Regions from separate parts of the Nocardia thraciensis genome, predicted to be linked through region 2. Evidence: riboswitches for the same ligand, from Rfam matches in the RefSeq annotation. Region 2 holds a riboswitch; the other holds the start of a gene.
What was found. Region 2 has a riboswitch for cyclic di-AMP ahead of ACYVLQ_RS09550 (C40 family peptidase). Riboswitches for the same ligand answer to the same signal wherever they lie in the genome.
Positions count from the first base shown of each region.

Region 1: it holds a riboswitch for cyclic di-AMP, as region 2 does, so the genes downstream of both, ACYVLQ_RS21825 (resuscitation-promoting factor Rpf1 domain-containing protein) here and ACYVLQ_RS09550 (C40 family peptidase) in region 2, are expected to answer to the same signal.

Region 1 is NZ_BAAGSM010000033.1:149,451-153,848, forward strand. It holds gene ACYVLQ_RS21805 (MFS transporter) at 1-220, shown strand, start outside; gene ACYVLQ_RS21810 (DUF2771 domain-containing protein) at 257-790, shown strand; gene ACYVLQ_RS21815 (cold-shock protein) at 825-1,238, opposite strand; gene ACYVLQ_RS21820 (hypothetical protein) at 1,418-1,651, shown strand; cyclic di-AMP (ydaO/yuaA leader) riboswitch at 1,925-2,111, shown strand; gene ACYVLQ_RS21825 (resuscitation-promoting factor Rpf1 domain-containing protein) at 2,121-2,771, shown strand; gene ACYVLQ_RS21830 (hypothetical protein) at 2,866-3,054, opposite strand; gene ACYVLQ_RS21835 (helicase-associated domain-containing protein) at 3,154-4,398, shown strand, end outside.
Region 2 is NZ_BAAGSM010000018.1:23,929-28,326, forward strand. It holds gene ACYVLQ_RS09540 (SDR family NAD(P)-dependent oxidoreductase) at 1-1,102, shown strand, start outside; gene ACYVLQ_RS09545 (RNA-binding S4 domain-containing protein) at 1,380-1,784, opposite strand; gene ACYVLQ_RS09550 (C40 family peptidase) at 1,825-2,484, opposite strand; cyclic di-AMP (ydaO/yuaA leader) riboswitch at 2,501-2,664, opposite strand; gene ACYVLQ_RS09555 (hypothetical protein) at 2,904-3,167, opposite strand; gene ACYVLQ_RS09560 (AAA family ATPase) at 3,333-4,398, shown strand, end outside.

The DNA of each region.
Region 1 (4,398 bases), on a different contig from region 2:
CTGGGTGGTCGGCGGCGCGGGCGGCGTGCTGCTGCCGACGGAGTTCTGGAAGGGGTTCGCCGTCGTCACCGCGGTGCTGGCGGCGGGGTTGATCCAGACGTTCGTGAGCTACCGTGGGCATTCGCTGCTGCCCGGCTGGGGCGGTAACCGCCCACAGCACGCGAAGCAGGAAGTTCCCGGGGGCGCCGGCGATTCGCCGTACCCGGCCGCCCCGAGCTGATCCGACCCACCCGACGAGCGACAGGACATACGCGCCATGACCAAGCCCAGTACCCGCACGATCCTCGCGCTGGCGACGGTGGCGGTGCTCGTGGTGGTGGCCGTCATCGCCGGAGTGGTGGCCGTGGCGGTCCGCGATGCCGCCGAACCCGAGCCGGAGATCACCGCCTACGCCCACGGCGCCTCGGCCACCGTGCCGCCGTATCGCTACTGCACGGTGACGCAGTCCGACAGCAACGGGCAGCTCGGCCTGAACTGCCGCGAGAGCGCCACGACCGTCACCCTCGAGACGCGCCCCGGCGATCCGCTGCAGCTATCGCTGCCGCGCCACATCGCCGACGCGCCCTGGGTGATGGTGCTGGAGTACGCCCTGCCCGACGGGACCGACGTACAGCGCCTGACCTCGTACCGGGACTACGCCGAGGGCACGCTCGCGATCACCGTGCCCACCCGCCCCGAGCCCGACCTACGGCTGGCCGGGGTCGAGGTGCAGCTCGTGGTCCCGACCCGCGACGAGACCGGAGCCGAATCGTTCGCGCCGTACCAGGCCTGGTCGATCCGAACGTCCTGATTCCGGCCGAAAGCGCGCCGGAAACACGAGAACCTCAGTGGTCCAACTCCCTGGCCACGCCGCGCACGACCTCGGCGATGCGCTGGGCGGTCTTGCGGTCGGGGTATTTGCCCTTGCGCAGGTCCGGCTGCACCTTCGCGTCCAGCAGGGTGATCATGTCCTCGATCATGCCGTGCAGGTCGTCGGGGGCCTTGCGGGGATGGGCCGCGGGCTCCTTGCGGGTCTGGGCGCCGCGCACCGAGGGCAGCGGCTCCAGCAGCTTCAGGCTCAGCGCCTGCGGGCCGCGGCGACCCGCCGCCATCCCGAATTCCACCCGTTGCCCGGGTTTCAGCGCTTCGACACCCTTGGGCAACGCGGACGACCGAACATAGACGTCCTCACCCTCATCCTGGGAAAGGAAGCCGAAGCCCTTTTCGACGTCGTACCACTTCACCTTGCCGGTCGGCACTGCGCTCACCCGTTCGTCATCGATGCCCGGACCTCCCGGGCACAACCGTTGTCCCGGAATCGATTCCGGAACATTCTCTGTGCGAAAAGAACGCGCCCTACACAGTTATGCAGGACGCGATTGCTATCGAGTCTACCCCGGTGCCCATACCCCGAGCACACCAGTTTTACGGTGCAGTAATGCCCAACCCTCCCTCGCACCGCCCGTCGCGCAGGCCCCGCGATCCGCTGATGATCGTGGCGCTGCTCCTGTTCGCGGTCGGCGTGCTGGCGGTCGTCGCCATCTTCCTGACGCCGATCCTGACCGACTACGAGCCCGGACTGTGGCTGTACCTCGTCGCCATGACCGGCACGCCGCTCGGACTGCTCCTCGCCGTGGTGTTCGCGCTGTGGTCCGGCCGCCGAGCTCGCTAGTCAACGCGGTATCTGCCCAGTACCTTCCCGTCATACACATGTGATCTTCATCACATAACGGAAGGGTCACGGCATGGTCACGGCTGGCACTCGGCCGGGACACGCCGCATCCACCTGCACAGACGCGGAGCCGAAGCCGTTGCGCCAGAGCGTGACCCGTCCGTACACGCCGGTTACCAAATAGTGATTTTTAGCGGCGATCGTCGTACGGTCTAACGCAGCCGGGAGCAGTCCCGGCACCACCGGCCCGCCGCACCGAGCCTCGCCCCGCGGGTACGGACCCCGACGGAACCAGGGGCGAGGGCGGGGAACCCACGTTCCCTAAGCAGGGAAGCGGGAACGACCGGCAACGATCGCTCCCTTGGGGTGAAGCCCCGGCGCACCGCGAGGCGCGCCAGGGCCGGACGGCCTCTCAGTCCGAACCCGACAGCTCACCTCGCAGGCGCGTACGAGAGGAAGACGACCCGATATGAGTGGACGCCATCGCAAGCCGACCAACACCGGCCGCACCGTCGCCAAGGTCGCCGTCACGGGCGCGATCGTCAGCGGCGCGGGTATCGCTCTCGCCGGGAACGCCTCCGCGGCACCCGATCAGGAGTGGGACCAGCTCGCGCAGTGTGAGGCCGGCGGCAACTGGGGAATCAACACCGGTAACGGATACCAGGGTGGCCTGCAGTTCTCCCCCAGCACGTGGAAGGCGCACGGCGGCACCGAATACGCCGCGACCGCCAACCAGGCCACCCGCGAGCAGCAGATCGCCGTGGGCGAGAAGGTCCTCGCCTCGCAGGGCTGGGGCGCTTGGCCCTCCTGCTCTTCCCGCCTCGGGCTGAACGGCAGCCCCGAGACACGCACCGCGCCCGCCTCTCCCGCCGAGACCCCGCGCTGGAACCCGACCGGCGAGACCCAGGCCCTGCCGCAGGAACCGGCCCAGTCGTCGGCCGACGCCTCGCAGCAGGTCTTCCAGGCCGTCGACAAGGCGCTCAGCATCGCCCAGGCGCAGGGCATCCAGGTGCCGCAGCCCGCGATCGACGTGTTCAACGCCGCCAAGGCCAACAACGTGAAGCTCGACCCAGCCGTGGTCGACTTCTTCGAGGCGAACAAGGGCATGCTGCCCCAGTAAGGCAAGTCTCCTCATCCGGCCGACAACATGGCCCCGCATCACCTACGACAAGGCCCCCGCATCACTGAGATGCGGGGGCCTTGTCGTAATGCGGTCAGCGGTTGATGACCGTGTGCGGATGCACGTACGGCACCTCGTCGGCAGGCACCGGAAACTCGGTGTCCTCGCCGTAGGGCGAGAGTCCACCGGAGCGGGTCGACGACAGCTCGGTGACCGCGTGGTCACCGTTGGCCACCTGCGGCCAACCATTGTCGACATAGGGTTTCTTCGATTTGTTCACCACGACCTCATTCTGGCATGGAACCGATCATCCGACGCCGGCCGGCAACGGGTGGTGTACGCGACCCAGCGGCCCACGACGCCCGGCCGTACGCTGGATGCGATGACCACGACCGACAACGCGCCCCGGGCCGGGGACGATCACCCCGCGGCACCCGGCGGCCAGGGTTCGGCCGATGGCGACACGCTCGCCGACTGGCTCGCCGCCCGCACCGACGACGATCTGGTCACGCTGCTCGAGCTGCGACCCGATCTGGCCGTGCCGCTGCCGTCCTCGATGTCGGTGCTGGCCGCCCGCGCCGAACAGCGCGCCTCGGTACTGCGCGCGACGGACGAACTCGACACGCTGGAGTTCGCGGTCATCGAGACCCTCGCGGTGCACGGCGCCGCCTACCCCGGCCGCCGGGCGACGCCGCTCGCCCGCGCCCGGCTGCACGAACTGCTGGGCGACCGCGTCCCAACGGCGGCCATCGACGCCGCCGTAGGGCGCCTGACCGCGCGCGCCCTCGCCTGGGGCGCCGACGAGCTGTACCTGGCGGCCTCGGCGAAGGATGCGCTGCCGTGGCCGCTGGGCAGTACCACCGAGATCCCGGACGCCCTCACCGAATCGGAAATCGTTGCCGCGCTGGGTGACATCGGCCCCGCCGAACGAGCCCTGCTGGACAAGCTGGCCACCACCGGGCCGCGCGGCCGCACCCGCGACGCCGCGCCCGACGCACCGCCGGATCGTCCCGTCCCCCGGCTGCTCACGCTGCGGCTCCTGGACCGTGTCGACGACGAGACCGTCGAGCTCCCGCCCGCGGTCGGCCAGGTGCTGCGCCGCGAACCGGTAACCGATCCGCACGCCCTGCAGCCACCCCGGCCCGAGCCGGACAAGCACGCCGCCGCCGACAGCAACGCGGCGGCCGCCACCGAGGCGGGCGAGCTGCTGCGGCACTGCGCCGACATCGTCGAGGTGCTGGAGCAGGCTCCCGCGCCCGCGCTGCGATCCGGCGGGCTGGGCGTGCGCGAGCTTCGCCGCATCGCCAAACAGACCGGTATCGACGAGACCCGGGTGGGCCTGCTGGCCGAGGTGCTGTCCGCGGCGCGCCTGCTGGACAAGGGAATTCCGGAACCGGCGCCGCCGTCCGACGCCGTCGACGACTTCTGGGCGCCGACCGCGGCCGCGGACGGCTGGCTGGACGGCCCCGCGGCCCGCCGCTGGGTGGTCCTCGCCGCCGCCTGGCTCGAGCTGGACCGCTTCCCCTGGATGATCGGCCAGCGCGACGCCAACGACAAACCCCTGGCGGCCCTGTCGCTGGAACTGCGCAATATGCACGCCGTCCGGGATCGCCGCGCCATCCTCGAC
Region 2 (4,398 bases):
TCTGCTGCAGCGAGTCGACGACAACGCCGCGACAGCGACGGCGACGGTGGTGCTGCGGGATCGCGCCTCCCTTACCCAGAACGCGATCGCCGGGCTGACCCGATCGCTGCAACTGGAGTCCGGCCGACCGATTCGGCTGGTCTGGACCACCGGCGACGATCCGATACCCCTCGGTGGCCTGATCCTGAATCCCGCTGGGCCGGAAGAGGTGCTGATCGACGGGCGCGCGCTCCATACCCGCCGCTTCCAGCCCGCGCCTACCTCGCCCGCCCCCGTCGGCATCCGACCCCGGGGCACGTACGTGGTGACGGGCGGACTCGGCACGCTCGGCGCGGTGGCCGTCCGCTGGCTGCTCGACGCCGGGGCCCGGGATGTCGTTGTGCTCACCCGAACCCCACGCCCGTTGCCGCGGCTGCACGAGGGCTTCAGCGACCGCATCGTCGTGGTCCGCTGCGATGTCACCGACCGCGCCGATCTCGCCAACGCGCTGTTCGACATTCGCGCCTGCGGTTCGACGATTCGCGGGGTGGTGCACGCGGCGGGCATTCGACACCATGCCGAATTCCGTTCTGTCACACCGCGATTGCTTGCGGCGTCCTTCGAGTCGGGCATCGGCGCGGCCGCGAATCTGCTCGACCTCACCGGCAGCGACCCGATCGACTTCGTGCTGCTCTCCTCCTCGGCGAGCGGCACCCTCGGCGCACCCGGACGGGCCGCCGAGGCCGCCGCCCATGCCGCGCTGGATACGCTGGCGCACAACCGAATCGATGAGCGCGTCAGCAGCATCGGCTGGGGCGACTGGGTATCCGGCCCGGCAGCGGCCCGCGACGACGCCCCGCTCCGCCGCGCCGGAAGCACACCGTTCGACGTCGCGCGCGGCACCGCCGTGCTGTCGGTCGTCCTGGGCCACCGGGCGCCGTCGATATTGGCCGTCGACTACGCACCCACCGACGACGCCTCGCCGATGTCCGCTCGTCTTCGCGGCGTACTGCCGGGGCGAGCCACCCCGCCGCCGGTGGCGCCGACGGCTCTCGGGCTCACCACGGCCCTGACCGACGGCCTGCACCGCGGTCTCTCCCGGCCCTCCACTCGGGCGCAGTAGCAACTGGTTTCAGAATGTCCGCGCACGATGCTGACAGCAGATTCACCGAGGTGGCGACGTAACCGACTGCGGGTCGACTCAATTACCCCGAAAGCCTTCCCTTGATAGCAAATGTCGGGTTATTGTCGACTCGCAGCGCGTCAAGCCGGTTTCGCACCCACCGACAAACGCCTTATCCGGCCAAGCGCGCCCATGACCCCATCTGCCCCGAGCGGGCGAGGCATCGCTGCGCGCTGCACCCAAATTTCATCCCGTACCGTCGCGAGGACGCCGACGGTCAATCCGGAGTGCGGCCGAGTAGCCGGTCCGTTTCGCGCCGTTCGCGTTTGGTGGGGCGGCCGGTGCCGCGATCGCGGCGGGGCATGGAGGCGACGATTTCAGGGGCAGGCGGGGGCGGAGACTTATCGATCAGGCATTGGACGGCGATAGCCGCGCCTACCCGTTTGAGAATGATTCGCTCCACGACGACTATGCGCTCGACTCCGTTGACACGGACGCGAACCTCGTCGCCGGGCTTGATCTGATGTGCGGGTTTGACCGCGACGCCGTTGACGCGGACATGCCCACCCCGACAGGCGGCAGCGGCCGCCGAGCGGGTCTTGAACAAACGCACGGCCCACACCCAGGAATCGACCCGGGCCGTACCGGGCTGTGACCGTTGCTGATCCGTCTCTCCGCGCATACGTGCGAATAGGTTACGCGCGCGCCGAGCGGGACGGAACCTAGCCGACCCGGCGAGCGGTGACGATCGAGTCGGGGTTCAGGTGCGCGTACTCGACCGGGTCGCCGGCCTGGGGCGCGTGCAGGATCTGACCGTCGCCGGCGTACATGGCCACGTGGCCGCCGCCGTTCTGGATGATCAGGTCGCCGGGCTGCAGATCCTCGTAGGCGACCGGCTTACCGACGTGCGACTGCTCGAAGCTGGTGCGCGGCAGGTCGATGCCGACCTGCTTGTAGGCCCACTTCACCAGACCGGAGCAGTCGAACCCGTTCGGGCCGTTGCCGCCCCAGACATACTGGGCACCGATCTTGGTCTTGGCCGCATCGAGCGCTTCACCCGCGGGGGTGAGCTGCTGCTGCATGAAGCCGGGCGTCGACGGAGCGGCATTCGGGGCGGGCATCGCCGGCGCCGACAACGCCTGCTGGGCGCCCTTGATCTGGTCGGCATGGTCGGCGAGGGCCTGGTTGGCCTGAGCGACCTGCTGATCGAACTCCGGACCGACCGGCACATCGAAGTTGCCGAAGCCGGGGACGTTGATAGTGGCTGCCTGTGCCGAGATCGCCGGCATGGCGCCGGTGGAAGCGGCGACGGCGCCGAAAACCAGCGCACCCTTCACGGAATTCGGGAGCCGAGATTCCCGTTGCAAACTGTGTTTACCCACCGAGCTGAGTCTCCTGTTTCTTCCTGCCCACCGCCGACCGGGTTAGCTGACGGGTTCGGGCCGGGAAGATCGGCCCTACCCCATCGGCCGTGTGGCCGAAGGGGATTCACCCCACAAACATGGGTCCCCGGCTCGGCGATCGGGCTGCCCACCCGACCTCCGATTAGGCGGCGACGCGATGGGCCGCCCCGCCTGCGAAGCGACTGACTCCATCGGTCACGAAGAGATTACGACTACCCGGCTGTGTTGTCCACCCCACACGGCCGTGTCTTGATCGCCGTCCACAAATCCCCAGGACGACTCGCGATTTCGCGTGCTCACGCCGGTTGGTCACGGCGCGGTAACGACTCGGACAACGGTGTTATCGAACCGAGAAGCGCGGGCGTTACCGGACTGGACGACACAATCCGGCCGACGACTCAGTTCTCCGAACCGCCGCGCGCGTCCAACGCCTGCTCCAACTCGCTGATTCGCCGCCGGGCATCGGCCAGCCCGATCTCGAGCTCGCCCAGCGCCATCACCAGCGGGCCGACCGCGAGATCGGCGACCAGTTGGGGATCGTCGTAACCGCGCTCGATCGCCACCAGGATGTTTTTGCGGATCTGTGCCGCGACCGGAGCGTTCTCCGGCACGGTCCAGGACTCGACCACCTCGGCGACAGTGGGAATGGACTCCTCCGACATGACCCTCTCCCTGCGCTGGGACCGGTTCGCGAACAAGACAAGCGTAAAGAGTCGGGCATAGGGTGTGGTCGACTATCCCCGACCTCGCTGCCGAACGATAGTCATTTCTAGGACATTCGATAGATGTCCCCATAATCCGATTGCGACGCGCTACGGTGTACGGGCATGGACCCCGTGCGGAATCCGTATGCACCCGGAGCCGGACAGCGGCCCCCCGAACTCGCCGGTCGCGCCAAGCAGCTCGACGCCTTCGACATCGTGCTCGAACGCGTCTCGCGCGGCCGACCGGAGCGCAGCGTGATGCTGACCGGGCTGCGCGGAGTCGGAAAGACCGTGCTGCTCAACCAGCTTCGCTCGACCGCCCGCTCGCGCGGCTGGGGCACCGGCAAGATGGAGGCCCGGCCGGATCAGGAGCTGCGCCGCCCGCTGGCCTCGGCGCTGCACATGGCGGTGCGGCAGATCGCTGTGGCACATCGCAATCCGGAGATGGTCGACGACTTCCTGGGCATTCTCAAGGCCTTCGCGCTGCGCGCCACGGCCGATAAGGGCATGCGCGATCGCTGGCAGCCGGGCATCGACGTCCCGGCCGTCACCGGGCGCGCCGACTCCGGCGATATCGAGATCGATCTCGTCGAACTGCTGATGGAGGCCGGGCAGCTGGCCCACGACATCGGCGTCGGCATCGCGATCTTCATCGACGAGATGCAGGACCTGGGCCCCGCCGACATCTCCGCGATCTGCGGCGCCTGCCACGAACTGAGTCAGGAGGCCACGCCCTTGATCGTGGTCGGGGCGGGCCTGCCGCATCTGCCCGCGGTGCTGTCGGCGCAGAAGAGCTACTCGGAACGGCTGTTCGGCTACCACCGGATCGACCGGCTGGACCGCGCCTCCGCCGATCTGGCGCTGATCGCACCGGCCGAGCGGGAGCAGGTCGAGTTCACCGAGGCCGCGCTGGATGTGCTGTACCACAAGGCCGACGGCTATCCGTATTTCGTGCAGGCCTACGGCAAGGCCACCTGGGATGTCGCCGCGCAGAGCCCGATCGGCGTCGAGGACGTGGAACTCGCCGCGCCCGCCGCCGAGGAGGAGTTGGCGGTCGGCTTCTTCGGTTCCCGCTACGAGCGCGCCACCCCGGCCGAGCGAGAATACATGCGCGCCATGGCCGATCTGGCGGGCGACGACGGTCCGGTGGCCACCGCCACGGTCGCCAAGGAGCTGGGCCGCAAGCCCG